Regions from separate parts of the Pseudoalteromonas sp. RWi3 genome, predicted to be linked through region 2. Evidence: predicted binding sites of a transcription regulator. Region 2 holds the regulator's gene; the other holds the start of a gene.
What was found. The regulator sigma-54, encoded in region 2, starts transcription at its own class of promoters, with help from an activator protein. The targets are predictions, from matches to a motif close to GTTGGCACGNNNNTNGNNT.
Positions count from the first base shown of each region.

Region 1: the regulator sigma-54 is predicted to act here: its motif matches at 4,909-4,927, upstream of ACFI4Z_RS03605 (LPP20 family lipoprotein).

Region 1 covers NZ_JBHNYL010000001.1:826,153-833,847, reverse strand. Annotated here, with positions in the region: gene ACFI4Z_RS03630 (cupin domain-containing protein) at 1-246, shown strand, start outside; gene ACFI4Z_RS03625 (dihydrolipoyl dehydrogenase) at 336-1,784, opposite strand; gene ACFI4Z_RS03620 (glutathione peroxidase) at 1,911-2,639, opposite strand; gene ACFI4Z_RS03615 (LysR substrate-binding domain-containing protein) at 2,751-3,653, shown strand; gene ACFI4Z_RS03610 (flagellar assembly protein T N-terminal domain-containing protein) at 3,637-4,827, opposite strand; gene ACFI4Z_RS03605 (LPP20 family lipoprotein) at 4,967-5,419, shown strand; gene flgN (flagellar export chaperone FlgN) at 5,492-5,923, opposite strand; gene flgM (flagellar biosynthesis anti-sigma factor FlgM) at 5,916-6,230, opposite strand; gene flgA (flagellar basal body P-ring formation chaperone FlgA) at 6,309-7,016, opposite strand; gene ACFI4Z_RS03585 (chemotaxis protein CheV) at 7,159-7,695, shown strand, end outside.
Region 2 covers NZ_JBHNYL010000011.1:39,236-46,930, forward strand. Annotated here, with positions in the region: gene lptA (lipopolysaccharide transport periplasmic protein LptA) at 1-364, shown strand, start outside; gene lptB (LPS export ABC transporter ATP-binding protein) at 361-1,086, shown strand; gene ACFI4Z_RS13985 (RNA polymerase factor sigma-54) at 1,155-2,651, shown strand; gene hpf (ribosome hibernation promoting factor) at 2,681-2,968, shown strand; gene ptsN (PTS IIA-like nitrogen regulatory protein PtsN) at 2,973-3,425, shown strand; gene rapZ (RNase adapter RapZ) at 3,446-4,288, shown strand; gene ACFI4Z_RS14005 (HPr family phosphocarrier protein) at 4,310-4,582, shown strand; gene mgtE (magnesium transporter) at 4,693-6,051, shown strand; gene ACFI4Z_RS14015 (YqaE/Pmp3 family membrane protein) at 6,700-6,858, opposite strand; gene ACFI4Z_RS14020 (BON domain-containing protein) at 6,923-7,492, opposite strand.

The DNA of each region.
Region 1 (7,695 bases), on a different contig from region 2:
CAGGAGCGTGTACCAAGCGGTGCGTGTGAGCAGTCGCATAAACATGAGTTTGCTGAGCAGTTCTTTTTTGTATTAAGTGGGCAGGCGACTTTAGTAGTCGACTCAGTGACTCATGTATTAAACGCTCAGCAAGGTTTGCATGTGCCCGCGGGAATTGTTCATCAGCTATGTAATTATGGCGATGTTGATCTTGAGTTTATTGTTACCTCAACACCGCCAAGTCATGGTGATAAGGTGCTTGTTTAACATTTTATGGGAAGTCCTGTACTGTTAAATAAAAAAGGAAGCTGAGGCTTCCTTTTTGGTGTGCGTATTCTATTTTAACTATTTAAATCCTAAGCGCCTGGGCCACATTCCATACAGTGGTTGATGATTTCTGGGCCAAATTTAAGTTTGGCGTTTAAATCACGAAGGGCAGTGCGCAGGCCTTCTTCAATCACTGGGTGATAAAATGGCATATCAAGCATTTGCGGTACGGTCATTTTGTTTTGTACTGCCCATGCTAATAGGTGGGCGATGTGCTCTGCTTGTGGGCCTATGAACTCTGCGCCGATAAATAAACCGGTGCCTTGCTCTGCATATACACGCATATGACCTTTGTTTTTTAGCATTACACGGCTGCGGCCTTGGTTTTCAAAGCTAACTTCGCCGACTTCAAAACACCCACAATCACCTAATCGTTGTGTTATTTGTTTATAACTTTCACCTACCATGGCAATTTGTGGGTCGCTAAATACGGCGGAGATAGGCGCGCGGCGCAGGCCCGTTTGAACATGAGGAAAACGCCCCGCATTTTGCCCTGCGATAGTACCTTGGTCGCTTGCCTCGTGTAAAAGTGGGATCATGTTACTGGCGTCCCCGGCAATAAATATGTTTGAATCGCCACATTGCATGGTGTACTTGTGAGCAACAGGCACGCCGCGTTCATCAAGCTCAATCCCAGTGTTTTCAAGTCCGAGCTTGTCAGTGTTTGGTATGCGGCCTGTGGCGGCTAGTACATAATCAAATTGTTCCGTGTGCTTTTGACCGTTTTTATCTTCAAAGGTAAGCTGTGCTTTATCGCCCACTTTTTTCATGTCAGATACGTTTGAGTCGGTATCAACAAAGAACTCTTCAGCAAATACAGTATTAGCATAATCTTTGATAACAGGGTCGGTAATGGGGCCTATAGCGCCGCCTACACCAAATAGTTTTACCTTAACGCCTAAGCGATGTAATGCTTGGCCTATTTCAAGGCCAATAACACCAGGGCCGAACACGGCAACGGATTCTGGTAAGTCTTGCCAATCAAATACGTCGTCGTTGATGATGAGCCTGTCGCCAAAGTTATTAAAGACGCCTGGGTATGCAGGGCGCGAACCTGTAGCAATAACAAAACGCTTAGCGGTGATTATTGTGTGGTCGTCAATTTGAACGCGGTTGGTATCCAAAAACTTTGCGTAGCCACGAATTTTATCTTCACTGGGGATGTCATCGACGGCCTCAACAACAAAGCCAACAAAACGGTCACGTTCATTACGTACGCGTGCCATGACCTCAACGCCGTTGATTGTAGGTTTTGAGCTGTGTACACCAAAAGCGGGTGCGGTTTCGATTGAGTGAGCAGCCTCAGCTGCAGCAATTAATAGTTTACTAGGCATACAACCTACACGGGCACACGTTGTGCCATATTGGCCTGCTTCAATCATTAGTACGTTAGGCGTGTGTTGTTTTGCGTTACGGTATGCGCTTAAGCCTGCTGTACCAGCACCAATTACAACAACATCTGTATTTAGTTCTTTCATGGTGATGTCCTCAATACCAATTTTATTAAAAAACTGGCTTTCAAAATAAGTTAATAAAATAGGTACGTCAAAGGGTGAAAGTAGGGGCATGAATGCCCCTAATTATGTGCTTAAAGGATTACTTAATTAAGCAAAGTATTTTTCTAAATCGTCAGAGCCACCAATGTGTTTTCCGCCGATAAATACTTGTGGTACGGTCTCGCGGCCTGAAATAGCTTTAAGGCTTGTTAGTGATGCACCTGCACCCATAGTGATTTCTTCAAATACTAGGCCTTTTTCTTCAAGTAATGCCTTTGCTTTTGTGCAGAACGGGCAACCTGGTTTAGTAAATATGCTTACCGCTTCTGGTTTTACTTGCTCAGGATTGATGTAATCAAGCATGGTGTCAGCGTCTGATACTTCAAACGGGTCGCCTGGTAAGTCTGGCTCGATGAACATTTTGTCAATCACGCCGTCTTTAACCAGCATCGAATAGCGCCAGCTACGTTTGCCAAAACCTAGGTCATTTTTGTCTACTAACATGCCCATGCCGTCAGTAAATTCACCGTTACCATCTGGTAGTAAGGTAATGTTTTGTGCTTCTTGGTTTTGAGCCCATGCGTTCATTACAAAGGTGTCGTTTACTGATACACATACTATGTCATCAACGCCGTTTTGCTTTAGTACACCCGCAAGCTCGTTATAGCGTGGTAAGTGAGTTGATGAACACGTTGGTGTGAATGCACCTGGTAGTGAAAACACAACGACAGTTTTACCTTTAAAAACGTCGTCTGATGTAACTGATTTCCATTCATCGTTTACGCGAGTTGCGAATGTAACTTGTGGAATTGTTTGACCTTCAATATTGTTTAACATGTTTTTAGTTCCTCTTGATTTGTTGATAGCCATTATGTCGTGAAAGTTACAATAGCTCCAATCGTTTGTTTGTATTAATATGATAGGTATTAACTATCATTAAGGCGTGTTATGAATTTAAAAGATCTTGAATATGTTAAAGCGGTTGCTCACTTTAAACATTTTCGTAAAGCGGCTGATGCATGTTTTGTTAGCCAGCCTACGTTAAGCGGGCAAATCAAAAAACTAGAACAAGAGCTTGGCGTAACCTTATTTGACCGTTCTACCAAGCAAGTTACCCTAACTACTCACGGTGAACGTTTGTTGCCACAAGTTGAGTTAGTGCTAGAGCAGGCTAAAATTTTAAAAGAGCAGGCGGCAACATCTGATACGCCATTACAAGGTAGGGTAAAAATAGGGATAATCCCAACTATTGCCCCTTATTTATTACCCACGTTACTTACCTCAATGAAAGAAGCATTTACCCAGAGCCAGTTTACTTTTGTTGAAATGCAAACTCACACTATCTTAGCCGCGCTTGATAGTGGTGAAGTTGATATTGCGATATTAGCAGATGTGCCTGAACTTAAGCTTTATCATACGGTTAATTTATATAAAGAAGATTTTTTAGTGGCTTTGTCATTGCAAAACAAGTTGGCTAATCGCGGTAAAATAGCATTGGATGAGTTAAAAGCATGTAACTTATTAATGCTTAGTGATGGGCACTGCTTTAAAGATCAGGCGCAACAATTTTGCTTTGCAGCTGGGGTTGATGTTTCTAGTGAGTATCAAGGCAATAGTTTAGAAACATTGCTGGCATTAGTGGCGATGGATGACGGTGTAACGTTTGTGCCAAAGCTTGCATGTGTTGAGCGCACAGGCATTATTTACTTACCCATATTTCCGACTCAACAACGTTCGGTTGTTATGGCATCACGTAAGCACTACCCGCACTTGGCTGGTGTTGAACTATTAGCTAAATGGCTAAGCGAACACCCTGGTTTGTGCCAGCAACTAACTAAAGCGCTAGATTAGCCAATTCTACTACGTCATTTATTTGAATATTAGGCAGTGGTTGTTTATCAATACTTTGTGCAATAGCGCTTTGTTGGTAAACCTGCTGAATTTGAACCTGATTGAGTGTGGTGATCATGTTTGGCATTTTATTACCCGCGGCATCCGTTAAGTAATTGTGGTGCGCAACGTTTAGTATTTGGCCCTTTTCTATTCCGTGTGCTTTGCCTAAATTAATAACCAATTTATCGTTTTCAATATGTAGAATTTTGCCTTGGGTCTCAAGGCAGGCCATGGCAGCTTGTAAATCGTAGCTGAGTGTTTGGTTTATGTCCGTTATGGTTTGTCCGTAGTCAGATCCCCAAAAGTTTTCGCTGTATACATCGATACGGTCTGTTTTTTCAAATGGCCAAATACCTTTTCCGCGATAGCTTTTTTGCCATAGGCGTTCGTATGTGGTGCCATCAAATAATACAAAGTCGATATTGTAAGCGCGTTGGTAACTTTCATCTTGCCAGAAGGCATAATCGTTATTGAGTTTTTCACTATTCGATATATCTACAAGCTGGCTTAGTAATACGTATTGCGAGTTGCTGCGTGTGGCAATCTCTTCAAGTAAAGCATTGCTGTAATCGTATTGTTGTGTAAAAAACTCACCAACGCGAATTGGAAAGTTAAAATACGCAGTTGGGCGTGTACTAATAGGGGAGTTACTCAGTGTTTTATATAAGTTTTCGCTGCTTGCTTTGCTAATGTCAAAAATTTGACCAAGTTTGGCTTGTTCACGATGCTTAAGTTGCGTTTGGGTGATGGCTACAAACTTATTAAAACTGCTTGCTGGGCACTGTTCTTGTTGTGGGAATATGTCTAAGCGAAGGGTGACTGCAAATTGGTCGCCGCGGCGGTCTTCACTGATCATTTCAATTTTTTGAATTTCACCATGGCTGTTTATTTTTAACTGGTCTTGGGTGAGAACGCCATCGACTAAGGTTTGCATAGAGGTTACGCGTGCTCCCGAAAAAACCAACGCTTGGGTTATCGCATCTTTTATTGCAACTGACTTAGCTCGTGAAATGTCATCATTTTGAATGTTTGCATGGCCTGTAGACTCAAACCATTGTGCATAGGACGCTGAGCTTACACATAAGGTAAGCCATGTAGCCGCACTAAGGGCACAGTTTAAAAGTTTGTTCATCGCTAGATTCCACGCTAATGTATTTTTTAATTAACTTACATACGCAAGGAATATACCAATAGTTACAAGGTGTGAATATATCATGGCACTAATCATGCATTGAAAGAAGTCATTATTTTTGTAGTTTAATGTGGGTCTTATGCGTACAACACTCTTTTTTATAGCAACAGTGAGCTTAGCTGGTTGTAGTAGCGTTTTTGATAAACATATTCAGTATAAATACGTTGAGCCTGATAGCTACCCTGTATTAAAGGCTATTGGTTATGCGCCTATAAGTGCTCAACCTGGAGACAATGATACACAGCGCTCATTAATGGCATTAAAAGCATCTAAACTCGAAGCATACCGTGAGCTTGCTGAGCAAGTGTATGGGCAAAAGATTACCGCAGGAACGACTGTAAAGGGTAGCATCGCGCAAAACGATCAATTACAAAGCCAAGTCCAAGGCATTATCAAAGGTGCGCAAGTTATTAAAAGTTACCCAGTTGGCGACAGTTATGCTACTGAGCTGAGACTGGATATGAAACGCGTACACGATTTATATATTGGTGAGATCAAACCACGAGAAGTAAAAAAAGTGACTTACTATTAAGCAAATTAAAAATCCGGTAAATAACTAAAGTGCTAACAGGGGGGTTAACGTGCTCAATGTGAGCGCTGAGGTTTAAGCTTTTAGGTTGTGAACTAACGTACTACTGCCATGAACAACACTACCACCTTGGTCATAAGTCATCGATGTTGGAGCACCAATTAATATATCCTTGAGTTGCTTAACGCTTAGTTGCGCTTGATGAGCTGCATGGGCATTAATGTCATTCTTCTTTTTACAGGTTTCTAGGTGCGAGCGAACAGAACTGATTAGTTCTTCTACCTCATCTGACTTAGTATCATTTGAATTAAGTAGCGTACTGAGTTCTTTATCAAGAGTCTGGATTGTATTTAAAAAGGATAACTTTTGCTTTGCAATGTCTTTAAGGCCATTACCACGACGTGATGCAATTGCCGTAAGTTCATCGTCAAGCACTTCAATGAGTGACACTAAGCAATTTAACTGCATGGTGAGTTTTGATGCAATTAGACTGTTGTGATCAGCCATATACATCAAACTCGAACGCTGCAATATTCTTAGCTAACTTTTCAGCATCAATTTGGTATTTACCTTCACTGATCGCTTTTTTAAGCTCTGCAACTTTATTGCTATCAAAACCAGAAGATTGCTGTGCTTTGTCTTGGAGTGATTTCAATTGTTGAGCTTGTGGCGTTAAGCTAACCGAGTCTGCGGTTGCCTTAGGCGCAGTTGTTTGAGCTGTATTTGCATTATTGTTTTGCAAATCAACCTTTTGCTGTTTAGTGTTAGCCAGCACATTAGCCTGTTGCTGACCTTTATTTACTTGGCTTACCATGATTATAACCTATACAGAATCCAACACATGCCTATTTATCGGCATCTATGTTTAATACTTTAGCATAAATTTGAAAATTTAAATATTAACCTGCACAGACTCAACACCGTCGACACGGGCATTTAAAACTTTCCCTGATTTCGCATTTTTAACTCTTACCTGCTCACCTAATGTACCATCTTCGAGCGCTAAACCGGAAGTTTTTATTTTTAAACCGCGTATTGTCGCAACAATACTGACGTTATCGCCTTTACACACCATGCATAATTGGCTTAAAACAATCGGTAAACCACTGCGAATATTTCTTTTGCTGCGGCTGCCAATAAGGTGCTGTGTGTCTTGTACATGCTGTACTCTGACAAAATGTTTTGGCTTCATCTCTATACTGAGGTGGTGCGCCTGAATGACCTCACCTCGTGATAAGTGCTCTGATGCAACAACCATGGGGGCCAATTCAACTATTCTAACATGTACGTATTGGCTCCAACCTTGTACATCTTCACAGCTAAGCTGCACAGTAACTTGTCTATTAAATGGGGGCTCTGATGGAGTATTTAATTGCAATGCGTTTTCGCAGTACCTATCAGCAATACGGCTGTCTAACTCAAGTGTAGTTATTTGAGTATACTCATCACTTTTTGCAGGAAGCTGCTGCTTAATGTATGAAGCTGCTAACGTTTGTAGTTTTTCTTTGCTATACATTTGCCCATACGCAGGTGAAACCACGCATAAGCTGGCAAGAAAATAAAAAACATTGTATCTTCGGCTTTTATTTAACAAACTCATAATGTTTCGACTATGCTTATTGTTGAAAACAGGGTATAAATATTTAGCGTCAAATTTTAGACGCTCCCGCAATGTTATGTAGCTTTATTAGAAGAAAGCAATTATTGTTCCGCTTATTAAAAGCTTTCTTTAGGAGATTGAAATGGCAGGCATTTTAGACTCAGTAAACCAGCGAACTCAGCTGGTTGGGCAAAACCGTCTTGAATTATTATTATTCAAATTAAAAGGGCGGCAGCGCTTTGGTATTAACGTGTTTAAAGTGAGAGAAGTACTGCAATGCCCTCCTTTAACAAATATGCCTAAATCAAATTCGTATATTCGAGGCGTTGCGCATATTCGTGGACAAACTATTTCGGTAATTGACTTATCAATGGCAGTGGGCGGCCCTGCAATTGAAAATATTAAAGACAGTTTTATTATCATCGCTGAATATAACCGCTCCGTGCAGGGCTTTTTAGTCGGTGGCGTTGAGCGTATTGTGAATATGAATTGGGAAAAAATTATGCCACCGCCATCTGGTGCTGGTCGGTATTCATATTTAACAGCGGTTACTGAAATTGAAAACGAACTTGTTGAAATTCTTGATGTAGAAAAAATCTTAAACGAAATTTGCCCGGTTAACACAGAAGTTAGTGCAGACATTGCTAACGATGGCGAAATTCAAAAAGACTTAGGTGAA
Region 2 (7,695 bases):
CCATGGCGCACGGCGCATTACTGCTGACCGCTTAGAAGTACATAAACGCGACAAGTTAGGTGAGAATAAGCAACTGCTTATTGCAACAGGCAGTCCAGCTTATTTCGAAGAAAAACAAGATGACGGTTCAATCATGAGTGCCAGCGCAAACGAAGTTCGTTACGATGTAGCTGAACGTTACTTAACCCTAATTGGTGATGCCCAGGTTACTCAAGCAGGTCAAAAGATCAATGCTAAAAGCATCTCTTACGACATGGAGCAGCAACTAATTAGTGCGCAAAAAGATGAAAACTCAGATGACCGCGTACATACTATTTTAGTGCCCATCGAAAATAAAAAAGCAAAGTCAAAAGGTCAGCCATGAGTACGTTAAAAGCTGAATTTTTAGCTAAAAGCTATAAAGGCCGCCAAGTTGTAAAGAGTGTGGGTTTAGAAGTAAGTGCAGGAAGCATTGTCGGTTTACTAGGCCCAAATGGTGCAGGTAAAACGACCACTTTTTATATGATTGTTGGTTTAGTACCGAGCGACAAAGGCAAAATAAGCATTGATGATAACGACATTACATTACTGCCTATGCATAGCCGTGCACGATTAGGTATTGGTTATTTACCGCAAGAGTCATCTATTTTTCGTAAATTAACGGTTTATCAAAACTTGATGGCGATATTAGAAACACGAAACGATTTAAATAAGCAAGGCCGAGAACAAGCTCTGGATGGCCTGCTGGATGAATTTAGCATACAACACATTCGCGATAGCCAAGGTATGGCGTTATCAGGTGGTGAACGCCGCCGAGTTGAAATTGCACGCGCATTAGCCGCAAACCCTAAATTTATTTTATTAGATGAGCCTTTTGCTGGTGTTGATCCAATTTCAGTGTTAGATATAAAGAAAATAATTGAACACCTTAAAAACCGAGGCATCGGGGTGTTGATTACAGATCATAATGTACGAGAAACCCTTGATGTTTGTGAAAAAGCCTACATTGTTTCTCATGGTGAGCTAATTGCTTCAGGCACTCCTGAACATGTGCTTGCCGACCAAACAGTACGCGATGTTTATCTGGGTGAGCAATTTAGGCTATAAACCAACGTTCAGCTAACTATCTGCTAAACTTAATTCTGATTACATAATAAAAGGATTGTTAAAGATAAATGAGGCAATCACTCCAGCTGCGCATGGGCCAGCAATTGACAATGACACCTCAGTTACAACAAGCTATTCGTTTGTTGCAACTCAGTACATTGGATCTACAACAAGAAATTCAGGAAGCACTCGACAGTAATCCTTTACTAGAAGTTGAGGAGCATGAATTTAGTGATGAAACTGCAGGCAAAAATGAGCAAAAACAAGACACTGATGAAGTAACAGTCAGTGCATCTGCTGATGAAACACCAAGTGAATACGAACAAGAAAGTAGTGAAGCACTCAGTAAAGAAACTGTCAGCGACGAAATGGCCATGGATGTAACATGGGATGAGTACATGAGCGCTGCGCCTTCTAGCTCATCAGGACCAATGCCTGAAGATGAGTCTATTTACCAAGGTGCTTCCACTGAAACGCTGCATGAATACATTATGTGGCAGCTACAATTAACGCCATTTAGCCCGACCGATGAAGCCATAGCCATTGCTATTGTTGAAGCGATTGATGAATCGGGTATTTTAACATTGAGCTGCGAAGACATTGTTGAAAGTTTAAACAAAGATAATAACGAAGAAGAAATAGAACTTGATGAAGTTCAAGCTGTTTTAAAACGCATCCAATTGTTTGATCCAATAGGGATTGCCGCACGCAGCTTACAAGAGTGTTTATGTATACAACTGAATCAATTCGACCCTGCAACGCCATGGCTTGCAGAGACTAAAATGATTTTAACCGAGCATATCGATCTTTTAGCAAGTCGTGACTATCGCACTTTGATGAAAAAGACTAAGCTTAAAGAAGATGAGCTAAAAGAAGTCATGACACTGATACACAGCTTGAACCCTAAGCCCGCAGATACTATTGTGCGCGAAGAGTCTGAGTATGTTATCCCTGATGTTTCAGTGAAAAAAGTTAAAGGGCGCTGGATGGTGGAATTAAATCCAGAAAGCATGCCTAAAATTAGAGTGAACAGCCAGTATGCCGCCATGTCTCGCTCAGTAAAATCGAGCAGTGACAGTCAGTTTATTCGTTCGCATCTGCAAGAAGCAAAATGGTTTATTAAAAGCTTAGAAAGCCGTAATGAAACATTACTCAAAGTAACTAATTGTATAGTGAAACAGCAGCAAGGTTTTTTTGAACACGGCCCCGAAGCTATGCGCCCGATGGTACTAAATGATGTAGCAGAAATGGTCGAGATGCATGAGTCAACTATCTCACGCGTAACAACTCAAAAGTATATGCATACACCACGTGGTATTTTTGAGTTGAAGTACTTTTTCTCTAGTCACGTAAGCACCGAAAATGGCGGGGAATGCTCTTCTACAGCTATCCGTGCATTGATCAAAAAGCTTATTAGCGCAGAAAACTCAGCGAAACCATTGAGTGATAGTAAAATTGCAGATATATTGGCTGAGCAAGGTATCAAAGTAGCTAGACGCACAATTGCAAAATATCGTGAGTCTCTAGCTATTCCACCGTCAAATCAAAGAAAGAGTTTGATTTAAGGCGTAAAAAACAAAGAAGGAAAATGCTTATGCAAATTAACTTAACTGGTCGCCACGTAGAAATTACCGATTCACTTAGAGACTATGTACACAATAAGTTTGCGAAGCTTGAAAGGCACTTTGATAGTATTAATAATGTACATGTGATTCTTGACGTAGAAAAATTAAGTCAAAAAGCAGAAGCCACAATACATGTTAGCGGTGCTGATTTATTTGCTTCAACTGAACATCAAGATATGTATGCTGCGATTGACGGACTGATTGATAAATTAGACCGCCAAGTAATAAAACACAAAGAGAAGCACGCTCGACACTAATACTATGAAATTAAGTTCACTTACTTCTGAGGACTGCAGTAAAGCTGCGGTCCTTTTTAATAGCAAAAAACGAATTCTAGAATTTATTAGCCAATTGGCTCATGAAAAGCTTCCTCACCTCACACAGCAAGAGATCCTTAACGCATTATTAAATCGGGAAAAGCTTGGTAGCACAGGCATAGGTCGAGGTATTGCTATACCACATGGTCGCATGAGTGGCGCACAATCTCCTCTAGCATTAATCTTAGTGAGTGAAACCCCCATTAACTTTGATGCAATTGATAATCGTCCTGTCGATATTTTTGTAGCACTGATCGTACCTGATGGAGATTGCCAACTTCATTTGAAGACGTTAGCAACAATTGCTGATAAACTTAACGATAAAGAGTTTTGTAAACAACTACGTAGCGCAAAAACAGATCAGGATTTGTATCAAGTTATTGTTGAGCATTCATAAGAAAGTGAAGGAGAGGTTACATGGAATTGATTATTATCAGTGGGCGGTCTGGTTCAGGTAAATCCGTCGCGCTTCGCGTACTAGAAGATCTTGGCTATTACTGTGTTGATAATATTCCGGTCAATTTACTCCCTTCTTTAGTTCGAAGTGTGTCAGAGAATTACGATAAGATTGCAGTCAGTATTGATGTGCGTAATTTACCCAAAGAACAAGAAGAGTTCAACGACATCCTTGAGTATTTGCCTGGCTTTGCAAATCCAACTTTGTTTTATCTCGATAGTGATGATCAAACACTTATCAAACGCTTTTCTGAAACTCGTCGATTACACCCTCTTTCTATCGATAGTTTGCCGCTTGATTTGGCCATTAAACAAGAAAAAATATTACTTGATGTACTAATAACTCGCGCTGACTTTATCTTAGATACCACTGAGCTCAGTGTGCATCAGCTGGCCGAGTCGATCAGAGAAAAGATTTTAGGTAAAAAAGATAAAACACTGATCATAACATTTGAATCTTTTGGCTTTAAACACGGCATACCTAAACAAGCTGATTATGTTTTTGATGCACGCTTTTTACCTAACCCACATTGGGAACCGGAGTTAAAGCCCCTCACAGGTTTAGACCAGCCTGTAAAAGATTACTTAGCAAGCCACAGCATAGTGCAAAAATTTACTTGGCAAATTCAAACGTTTGTACAAACTTGGTTACCGCATTTAGAGCGAAACAACCGTAGCTATTTGACTATTGCTATAGGTTGTACCGGAGGGCAACACCGCTCGGTATATTTAGCGCAAACCATAGGTGAAAGCTTTGCAATGAGCCATAACAATGTAAAAATTCGCCATCGTGAGCAAGATTGATTTTAAATAGGCCTGTTGTATATGCGTTCAGAAGGTACTTTTTTAATTAGAAATAAATTAGGTTTGCACGCAAGGGCTGCAACGGTATTAGCTCAACTCGCCGTTAAATTTGATGCAACTATCACTCTTTTCCAAGATGATAAGCAAGCAGCAGGTGACAGTGTGTTGGCTTTAATGTTACTTGAAAGCAGCCAAGGTAAAGAAGTAAAAGTTGTGTGTGAAGGGCCTGATGCAGAGCCGGCCCTTAACTCTATTGGCGAACTGATAGAGCAACGCTTTCACGAGCATGAATAGTGCGTGGTCTGTCACTTAAAAGTGCGTTAAACTAACTATGCATATAAGAACTGTAATATATTATTAGTTTTTGACCTACCCTCAGAAATACACATGATATAAGGACACTAATGCCAGAAGCTTTTGAACAAGATTACCCACTACAACAACTAAAACAAGTGACTAAGTCACTTAATAGTGGTCAATTTGTTCAAGTTAGGCGCATGCTGGCAAAAACAGCGCCGTGTGATACAGCTCTTCTCCTTGAATCTTCCCCTCATAAAATAAGAACTCTACTATGGCAACTTGTTGATCCAGATGTCAGAGGTGATGTTTTAGAAGAACTTTCTGAAGACGTACGCCTTGGGATCATAGCCCAAATGGAGCCTGAGCATATTGCTGCGGCGACAGAGGACATGAGCCATGATGATTTAGGGGAAGTATTACGTAGCTTACCAGAGACCGTCTATCAAGACGTTGTTGGCGCTATGGATAGCCAAGATAGAGAGCGGGCGACCCAAGCCCTGTCCTATCAAGAGCGTTCTGCCGGCGCACTAATGAATACCGATACGGTAGCCATCCGCCCCGATGTTACTATCGATGTAGTATTACGTTACTTACGTTTACGTGGCGAACTACCTGAAGGCACCGATGACTTATACGTCGTTGATAAACATAATTGCTTTTTAGGGGCTATGTCACTTACAACTTTGCTTACCAATCCACCTGATAAAATAATTCGTGATTTAATGGACGAAGATTGCGAATCTATTTCAATCGCCATGGATGAAAGTGAAGTTGCCCAACTATTTGAAAGGCACAACTGGATTTCGGCACCTGTTGTTGACGATAACGACCACTTGTTGGGACGTATTACAATCGATGATATTGTTGATGTAATTCGTGAAGATGCTGAACACAGCCTTCTAAGTATGGCGGGTCTTGATGACGAAGAGGATACCTTTGCTCCCGTACTAAAAAGCTCTAAAAAGCGTTCAATTTGGCTTGGTGTGAATTTACTAACAGCATTGTTGGCTGCGATTGTGGCTAGCTTTTTTGAAAACACCTTAGCCATATTACCGATTCTCGCAGTACTTAACGGTATTGTGCCTTCAATGGGTGGAGTTGCGGGTAGCCAAACATTAACACTGGTGATTCGTGGTATTGCTGTAGGACATATAAATCAGACAAACCAAAGATTCTTGCTATTAAAAGAGCTAGCAATCGGTGCTATTAATGGCATGGTATGGTCTATATTAATTGCCGGTGTTGTTGCACTGTGGCAGTGGGACTTCAAGCTTGGTGGCGTATTAGCATTTGCTATGTTTATGAATTTAGTAGCGGCAGGTATTGCGGGAGCAAGCATTCCATTACTACTGAAAAAAATGAAAATAGATCCTGCACTTGCAGGCAGTGTGGTATTGACTACAGTTACCGATATCGTAGGTATTTTCGCCTTTTTAGGCACTGCGACTTGGCTACTTATTTAGGTTCTAGGTTCTAGGTTCTAGGTTCTAGGTTCTAGGTTCTACGAAGTCTTACAGAGGCATAATAAGAAGTTCTCATAAGTGCATGCTCTCAATAATATAAGCATGCACTTATGATTTGTTAGATACCATCCTAGTTATCTCCTTATTATCCATGTGAAAACACTGCATCATCCATTGATATATCCTAAACCTCCTGCCCACTGACTCCTATGTGGATTTTATCATTCCTTGCTCACATCCATCGTGAATAGTTTCAATCCTTGCTCACATCCATCGTGAGTAATCTCAGTCCTTTTTCACGTCCATCGTGAGTAATTTCAGTCCTTTTTCACGTCCATCGTGAGTAATTTCGGTCCTTGCTCACATCCATCGTGACAACTTCAATCCTTGCTCACTTCCATCGTGACAGCTTCAATCCTTGTTCACGTCCATCGTGACAACTTCAATCCTTGCTCACGTCCATCGTGACAACTTCAATCCTTGTTCACGTCCATATTGAATAAATTCATTCTTGCGAACTATTCATTAACTGCTTCCATTGCTTTAATGACCATAACAATCTAGGGCTATTTACATTATCCGCTTGAGCCGTTCCTTGTTCTTGTTTCATAATCCCTCCTTGATAGAGCAAATTGACCAACGTTATATTTAGCGTCTTGCGATGATGTATATCGCATGAATTAAGCCAGGAATATAACCTAGTAGTGTTAACAAAATATTAATCCAAAAATGCGCACCTAGTCCAACTTGAAGAAACACGCCAAGTGGTGGTATCAGCACCGATAAAATAATACGAATTATGTCCATTATTCTCACTCCTTGAAGATTCTATTAGAAAGCCCAGCGGAGCTGGGCATTCACTTGCTAATAATTATTCAGCGATAATTGTTAGCTCATCAACTACGTTATGAACGTCTTCCGCATTCTTTGCAATATTGATTGCAAGTTGCTTTTCAGCTTCAGATTCAACAGTACCCTTTAAGGTTACAACGCCATTATCTGTATCAACGTCAATATCTGTGCCGTCTACTTCTGAGTTAAATAAATAACGTGTAGTAATTACAGTGCTTATCTTGGCATCTGTTAAATCACTTTCTGTGTCATTCATATCAGACTTCATATCTTTTCTATGCATATCTGGATTTTTTACGACAGATAATTCGTTGTCGACATCGCTAACACCATCAAGGCTCAGCACAAGCTCTTCAGCAAGTTCCTTATCTAAGTCACTGTCTACTTTACCTGTTAAAATAACCTTGCCGTTTTTCACGTCTGTGTTGATGTCAAAGTTGTTAAGGTTTGTATTCATTAATAAAACCGTTTCTGCCTTACCATCAATCCAAGCATCTTTACTTTCATTTTCCCAGCTGCTTGCTTGTGCACCCATTGCTGTAGTACCAAGAACTAAAGCTGCAATCATAGATTTGTTAAATGTTTTCATAATCTTTCTCCTTTTGATTAAAGACACTTTAGTTAATGCGAACATCAAGCCAACTTTTTAAACATTATAAATCAATAACTTAACATGAAAAGTATTATACCTTGTTTTTATACTTGGTAATAAATTACATGCAGCTCGGTAATTTGTTCTGACCTGTGTAGATTTCGCCATTTAGTCGCAATTCTCATTAATCTGTCGTTAAT